Linked DNA regions of Desulfosediminicola ganghwensis. The main gene of each other region encodes a partner of the protein of the gene in region 2 in a complex. Links are inferred from orthologs where the notes say so. Each region holds a gene or a part of one and is shown on either strand. Other genes may lie near its edges.

Region 1 (3,237 bases), 5.4 Mb from region 2 along the record:
TGCCTGAGCCCGTGAGTCTTGAGTTCAAGTTGTCTATTTTTTCAATGGTGTTTTCCTTAGGTTTACCCATAGCTTTTTTCCTGCATCTGAATCGTCAGTTCCTTCGAAAGAAATAAATCCGGTGGAAATTACGGCGACATAAAACCAAACTGGCCAGAGTAAAATCAAATTCAAACAACTCGATTCGCACTCCTACCCTATTTATCTCTGACCCTTATTCAGCTGTCAGACAGAATAACTGCAGCAAAGCCATTTCATGGCATGGCTTTAGCAACGACTGACATGATCAAAAACCATGGAACTTGTCAATGCGGACTAAGGGTTATCATAGTTGGCTCTGCAGTGAAGACATATGGTTGTCATGCCTATGGCAGCATGAGGCAGGTGTTCTCAGGTAGGATTGTTGATTCTTGGACAGTACCAAGCGCCCAAATTCACACCAATATCCACACCGAACTCATCCCCCCATTGCACAATCAAACTCAGTACCAGGTCCAACTTTACCCAATTGACACATCATCAGTTCATCCCTAGCCTCTAACAAGAGCCAACTGCAGCCGAATATCTGCACTTACGTTTTACGCACCACTGTCGACTGCATCCTGTTTCACAAAGCCAATAAAGAGGAGGTACATATGAAAAAGCTAGCTCTTGGACTACTTGCAATTGCACTTTTTGTTGGATTTTCAACTGCTACCATCAAAGCAGCAGACATTGGCGATACGGCTGCCGATTTTACCGCACAGTCCACCATGGGGGAGATAACCCTTTCCGGGTTTGCCGGAAAAAATGTGGTACTCGCCTTTTACTACGTAGCGTTTACCCCCGTCTGAAGCAATGAACTTCTTGCTTTCCAGCGTGATCTGGAACAATTCACCTCACTGAACAGCGTTATAGTGGGAGTCAGTCCCGACAGCCTTGAAGATCTGGAACGTTTCAAAGATGAGAACAACATAGGTTTTGCCATGATCAGCGACCCTGACAAAACGGTTCAACGGATGTATGAATCAGGCCGCGTCACCTATGTAATCGATGCTCAAGGTATCATTCGCCATCGCCAGGAAGGAGTGCCTGACAACCAAAAAATATTGGAGGCGTTGCGATCCCTTCAATAATCCATAACAATTTATAGCCCATTTGATCTATACTGAAAATTAATACCGCACGTTATCGTAATCAGAACAAGATGGTGCCAACAGATGAGGTTCAGGTTACAGACCAGACGACACCACGAACACCCCGGAGTTATCAGCACAGGAGACCGTAATGGCAGAATTTATCCATAAGACCCTTATCGTGGGGTCAGGCCCCGCTGGGTACACAGCGGCCATCTACGCCTCCAGGGCAAACCTGAAACCGGTACTCTTTACCGGTCGTGAGCCGGGCGGGCAGCTGATCACCACCACCGAGGTTGAAAATTTCCCCGGTTACCCGCAGGGAACTGATGGGGCAACGATGATGGAAGATTTTCGCATGCAGGCAGAGCGTTTTGGCACCGAAGTCATCTACTCCTCCATCACCAGAGTTGATCTTGCCACCGGTCAAGGCTACCACTCAATCTGGACGGAAAGTGATGAAGAGTATCACACTCATACCGTGATCATTGCCACCGGGGCCGGGGCTAACTATCTGGGACTGGAGTCTGAACAGCGATTAATAAGCAAAGGAGTCAGTGCCTGTGCTGTATGTGACGGTTTTTTCTTCAAGAACCTGGTGGTGGGTGTGGTCGGTGGTGGAGATACTGCCTGTGAAGATGCCACCTATCTCGCTAAACTCTGCCCGACAGTGCACCTCTTTGTTCGCCGGGATGAACTGAGGGCTTCAAAAATCATGCAGCAACGGCTGTTTGCCACCGAAAACGTGCACATTCACTGGAACACGGAGGTCGAGGAAGTGCTCGGCCATAACGCCGTCACCGGGGTACGGCTAATCAACAACAGGACCAATCATACTTCGGTGATGGAACTCGCCGGCCTGTTCGTAGCCATTGGCCACACACCAAGAACCGAGCTGTTCAAGGCATACCTGCAAACAGATGACACCGGATATATCATCACCCAGCCAGGGACATCCCGAACCGATGTGGCAGGTGTCTTTGCCTGCGGTGATGCCATGGACAGAGTCTACCGTCAGGCGGTTACCGCCGCAGGAACCGGCTGCTGCGCCGCCCTTGATGCCGAACGCTATCTGGTAAGGAATAATCTCTGAAAGACAGAACGTGAGGTGAGAGGTGTGAGGAGCGCGTTAATCGCGACTCCTCACGCCTTGATCCTGACTGGTAGCTCAAGGAAAGCACACCTTCAGCACTTCATCAAAAGTCGCCACGAAATGCGGGGTAATGCCTTCCTTGATATGATCAGGAAGCAATTCAAAATCCCCCTCATTTTCCTTGGGCAGCAACACCTGTTTGACGTTGGAGCGCTTGGCTGCGATAATTTTTTCTTTTACTCCGCCAATTGGCATAACCAGACCGCTCAGGGTCAGCTCACCGGTCATTGCAGTGTCCTTTAAAATCGGTTTGTTCACCGCCAGAGAGTAGAGCGAGCAGGCCATGGTAATACCCGCCGATGGACCATCTTTCGGAGTGGCACCCGCAGGTACGTGGAGGTGGATGAAGCTCTTTTTAAAAAACTCCGTTGCTTTTTCATCCTTTTCCAGCATTGAACGCACATAGCTGTACGCGATCTCAGATGATTCCACCATCACCTTGCCAAGCTGGCCCGTCTGCTTGAAGCCAGGATTACCGGTAGGAATCGGGATTGATTCGATGTAAAGCGTTGCACCCCCCATCGAAGTATACGCCAGGCCGCGAATCACGCCGACCCGTGGCTTCTTGAATGCCTGGCCCTCGGTAAACATGCGCTTGCCCAGCAGATCTACCAGTTCACTTTTTTGAATTTTTACCACCTCGTCCGGATTCTTGACGATTCTGGTGACAGCCTTGCGAATAATTTTCTTGATACAATTCTCAAGACCGCGGACGCCAGCTTCCCTCGCCCAGCCGTCGGCAATACCCGTAAGTACAGCCCGGGAAATCTTTACCTGCTTGGAGGTAATCCCATGCTGCTTGAGCTGCTTGGGCAGCAGATGCCGGGCACCGATTTCCACTTTCTCCTTCAGGATGTATCCCGGCAGCTGAATCAACTCCATACGATCGAGAAGCGGCCCGGGAATAGTCTCCAACTGATTCGCAGTACAGATAAAGAGCACTTTCGAGAGGTCAAAACGCACATCAAG
Region 2 (4,806 bases):
GAACTGACAGGGAGCAGTAAAACCAGTGTCGATGCAGGGCTGTCTTTTCTGGGTGGACTTGGGGTGCAGACCGAGCGGCTGGCTACCAGAATTCGCAGAGACGATGAGCAGTGCTTTCAGTGTGGAGCTTGCACAGGTATTTGTCCCGTTGGGGCCCTTTACCTGAAGCGGCCTGAAATGGAAGTGATCTTTGATGCGGAAAAATGCACCGGTTGCAGCCTGTGCGTTCCTATCTGCCCTGTACGTGCCATGGAAGTCTCACTGGATAAAGACTGGATGCTACCGCCAGCAGAGAAGGTGTAATCTGGTGTACATCCAGTGTGCCCCGGGGAAAAAATGCCCGGGACCACAGTGCACCTAGTATGATCTTCTTCTGTATTTTGCAAAATGACAGCTGGTCCCTCGAGATATCAGCGCCGCCATTGCTGGCTGCCGTGGTTTGCTGGCAGGGTCTTTGAGGCACGACACTGCCTGAGCTGATAAATTCAGGCGGTATAGCGGGCAGAGGCAAGGAGATGTCTGTAGCCAGTCCGCAGAGAATACAAAAAAAGCCCGGTGGATATTTGAAATCCAGCCGGGCTTTTTACGTGAAGAGACTACCGGGACAAGAGGTTTATTTGAAGAGTTTCCAGTCCGGCAGTGACAGGCTTGGTAGATAATGCAGTATCCCCCGTTCTGGTGGTTCGCCGGCCTCAAGTTGGGCGAGCAACTCCTGGGCGTCGCCTGAGATTGTCGAGTCAGGATACATTGCCAAAAGATAACCGAGTCTCTTTTTGGCCTGTTCATATTCTTCTGTGCGCACGTAGAAATCGACTACGAAAAATTCATGGTTCGCCAGGAACTCTCTGGCGGAGGCCACTCGTCCCTTTGCTTCGGCACTATATGGCGAATCAGGGTATGCTCGCAGCAATTGATTAAATGCCTTGATAGACTCGACTGCACCGCTGGTATCACGGTCAATACGGTCGATACGCATGTAATGAGTCATGCCTTTCTGGAACATCACGTAAGGAATTGCCTCATTTGTGGGGTGCCTTTCCTCAAACTCCTTGTAAAGTACCAGGGCTTCCATGTACCTGCCCATCTGATAGTTACAATCGGCTGCCTTCAACTCAGCAAGGGTCGCCTCGGGGCTGAACGGGTAGCGGTCTAGAATTTCCTCAAAATACTCTATCGCTGTGAAGTATTTCCCGACGTTATAGTCTTCCATACCCTTGGTTGCGAGGGTCTTGGATGGTACTTGAAGATCGAGGTCGGCATCAGAGGTGAAATCAAAATAATCAGAAACCTTACTGCATCCACTAAGAACGAGTATGCTGGCGAGAAATACCCCTGCCAGACTTGAAGCTGCAATTTTCCGGAACTGCTGAGTAGAGAAGTTCATGCAATCATGTCTGTTATTTTTCTTTTAATCTGTTCAGGTATGCCTCGGCGGCAAGCATTGCGACAGCCCCTTCACCTGCTGCGTTGACAACCTGACGAACGTTTTTGCTGATGATGTCACCTGCGGCCATAACTCCGGGAATAGCAGTACGGCATTCGCTATCGACGGGAATAAAACCCCACTGATCTGCATTCAGCAACTCCAGTGGCAGACAACTGTTGTTTGGCGTAATACCGATAAGAACAAAGATACCCTCTGCCTCCAGAGTGGAGGTGTTGCCATCGTTGTCTAACAGTTTGATTTCCTTTACGCCGTTATCTCCTTCGATGGAGCTTACCTGGCTGTTCCAGACAAACTCGATTTTATCGTTGGCGTACGCATGTTCCTGAATGATTTTGGTAGCTCTGAGCTCATCGCGACGATGGATGATACTTACTTTGCTGGCAAAACGTGTCAGGTAACATGCTTCTTCAACGGCAGTGTCTCCACCACCTACAACGACGACGGGCACGTTTCTGTAAAAAGGTGCGTCACACGTGCCGCAATAAGATACTCCCTTGCCGCGAAATTCGTTCTCACCGGGTACATTCAAGGTGTTGGGACGAGCTCCGGTGCAGAGTATCAAGGCATCGCATCGCACGGTAGAGCCGTCACCCATGTGCAGGATTTTACTATCAGGGTTACTCAGGTCAACTCGCTCGACTTCACCGTGCTGTATATTAACTTCAAACCGCTGTGCATGCTTGAGCATGTTGTCGGCAAGTTCAAAGCCGGATAGCCCTTCGGGGTAACCGGGGTAATTATCTACCCAGTCAGTGTTCAGGACCTGACCACCAGGAGCGCCTTTTTCAATAACCACATGGTCCAGGCGGGCGCGGGCAGCATACAGACCGGCAGAAAGACCAGCCGGACCTCCGCCAAGGATTACCAATTCGTAGTGCTCTTTAATCATGATTTTTATGTGTCGTACTGCTGAAAGAAAAACGCTGCCGACCGGCGGAGCTCATGCAATCGCGATTGGCAGCGTGTATGGTGAACGCTGTTACAGGGCTTTGTTGATGAGGTCTACCAGCTGGGCCTTGCCAACGGCGCCGGTGATCTGGTCTACAACTTCACCGCTCTTGAACAGGATCAGTGTAGGGATAGCACGAATACCATACTTACCTGGGGTGACGGGATTATCGTCTACATTCATTTTAGCGATGTTGACTTTGCCTGTAAATTCATCGGCGAGATCCTCGATGACGGGCCCGATAGCTTTACAGGGACCACACCAGGGGGCCCAGAAATCAACCAGGGTTGGCTGATCAGAGCCGATCAGCGTATCAAACTCAGCATCGTTAACTTGCTGGACTTTATCGTTTGCCATTATGTGCTCCTTTCCTTTAGATGTTATCAGAAGGTCATGTATGTCTATGCTGTTGAATTCTCGAAGTTCATGAATTCCGGGCTCAGTTTACCTTTTGGCCGGAAAGCTGACAAGGAAAATGTTGGACAGCACCTTTAACCTTACTGGTGGCTAATTTGCCTACCTATTTTGTGTATGAAACAGGAAAAATCAAGTATCAGGATGTTTGACATTAAAATGATCTCCGTGCTATATATTCAGGTTATTGTGTCCGCTGCCTGATACTGATTTTCGGCGTCTTTTCAACAGTTGGAATCAATACTATGTGAATGAAGCTCTCACCAGGGAGTTTTTTTAAATACTATCAATGAGGATGTGACTCTATGAAAACTGAAACTTCCCAGCGTCTCTTTCAGGAAGCGCAAAAATATATTCCGGGTGGCGTGAACAGCCCGGTAAGAGCGTGTCGTTCTGTAGGCTGTAATCCGGTGTTTATCGAACGTGCTCAGGGCACCTATGTCTATGATGTCGATGGCAATGAATACCTGGATTTTGTTGGGTCCTGGGGTCCTATGATCCTGGGCCACGCCAACCCTCTGATTTTGAAAGCTGTCAATGAGGCCGCTGCCTCGGGCACCAGTTTCGGCGCGTCCACACCCTCTGAGATCGAACTTGCATCGATGGTAGTTGAGGCGGTGCCTTCAATTGAGAAAGTGCGGTTTGTGAACTCTGGCACCGAGGCAACCATGAGTGCGGTTCGCCTGGCGCGGGGCTACACCGGTAAAAAGGTGGTCGTTAAATTTGACGGTTGTTACCACGGTCATGCCGACTCTTTTCTGGTGAAGGCGGGCTCAGGTGTTTTGACCCTCGGTATTCCCGGTAGCCCTGGAGTTCCTGATGATATCGTCAAAAACACCATTTCTATTCCGTATAATAATCTGGAAATACTTGAAAAGACATTGCGTGACGCATCGCTGGACATTGCCTGCGTTATCCTGGAACCGGTCGCAGGCAACATGGGCTGTGTGCCGCCAGCTGATGGGTTCCTCGCTAAACTGCGTGAGCTGACCAGCGAGATGGGTATTGTTCTCATATTCGACGAAGTTATCACCGGCTTCAGACTCGCCTATGGTGGGGCTCAGGAGTATTTCGGAGTTCAGCCTGATCTCACTTGCCTCGGTAAAATTATTGGCGGTGGTCTGCCAGTCGGCGCGTATGGTGGTAAAGCTGATATCATGAATTGCATTGCCCCGGATGGACCGGTATATCAGGCTGGAACGCTCTCTGGTAACCCATTGGCGATGGCGGCAGGTATTGCAACCCTGAAGCAGCTGCAGGAGTCTGATTTCTATACGAAGCTCAATGGAAAGGCGTCTGCTTATGCAGAGCAGCTCAATGCTGCGGCAGAGCGTGCAGGTGTACCGGTTACCCTGAACAGGGTCGGTTCACTGATGACCGGCTTTTTTACTGAAAGCGCAGTCTTTGATTTTGATAGCGCCATGACGGCCGATACTGATCGCTATGCTCAACACTTCAGGCAGATGCTTGGTAGCGGATTTAACATTGCTCCATCTCAGTTTGAGGTGGCATTTGTTTCAGCAGCTCATACCGAAAAAGAGCTGCTGAAAGCAGCAGAAATGACTGAATGGTCATTCAAAAAATTGCTCGAAAAATGAAAAATGCGTTGACTTTGGCAGGGAGGCATGATACCAAAACCTTCTAGTAATGTAACCGATTTATCCTCTCGGGATTTAGGAGGAAAATGATGTCGGGAATGAGAAAAGAGCTGGTTCAGTTGATGGCTCACTACGGCCATGTTGGTTTTACTTTTGTTGCCTCCATCTTCATCGGGTTGGGAGGTGGCATTTATCTGGACCAGAAAGTCTTTGATGGGAGGACCGCTCCATGGTTCACGTTTATCGGTCTGGCATTCGGTATTGCTGCAGGGTTTAAGACCTTGCTAGATGTTTTGTGGAAAAATCAACCGAAAGATAAAGACGATAAGACGGACGATTGAGGATAACGTGACCAGAGGTATTATTTCCCTGCAGAAGATGCAGGTTGTGAGCTGGGT

Evidence for each region. Proteins that work in one complex are often made in the same cells at the same time.
Region 1: the proteins of trxA (region 2) and trxB are in contact, whole or in part, in a crystal structure (PDB 1F6M), measured with the Escherichia coli proteins. The link is inferred for Desulfosediminicola ganghwensis from one-to-one orthologs.

Annotation. Positions count from the first base shown.
Region 1 is NZ_CP050699.1:139,987-143,223, forward strand. What follows is about bases 453-3,237. They hold trxB (thioredoxin-disulfide reductase), read left to right. Parts: upstream 453-1,266; coding sequence 1,267-2,208; downstream 2,209-3,237. Other genes in these bases: FCL45_RS25055 (redoxin domain-containing protein), read left to right, coding at 636-833; lon (endopeptidase La), read right to left, coding at 2,284-3,237. Also shown: FCL45_RS00595 (hypothetical protein), read right to left, coding at 1-70.
Region 2 is NZ_CP050699.1:5,547,584-5,552,389, reverse strand. The notes cover bases 1,091-4,032. They hold trxA (thioredoxin), read right to left. Parts: upstream 2,754-4,032; coding sequence 2,427-2,753; downstream 1,091-2,426. Other genes in these bases: hemL (glutamate-1-semialdehyde 2,1-aminomutase), read left to right, coding at 3,116-4,032; trxB (thioredoxin-disulfide reductase), read right to left, coding at 1,398-2,336; FCL45_RS23855 (outer membrane protein assembly factor BamD), read right to left, coding at 1,091-1,384. Also shown: FCL45_RS23860 (NIL domain-containing protein), read left to right, coding at 1-303; more of FCL45_RS23855, read right to left, coding at 614-1,090; more of hemL, read left to right, coding at 4,033-4,408; FCL45_RS23835 (AtpZ/AtpI family protein), read left to right, coding at 4,495-4,749; FCL45_RS23830 (ATP synthase subunit I), read left to right, coding at 4,757-4,806. UniProt on the Escherichia coli protein: Participates in various redox reactions through the reversible oxidation of its active center dithiol to a disulfide and catalyzes dithiol-disulfide exchange reactions.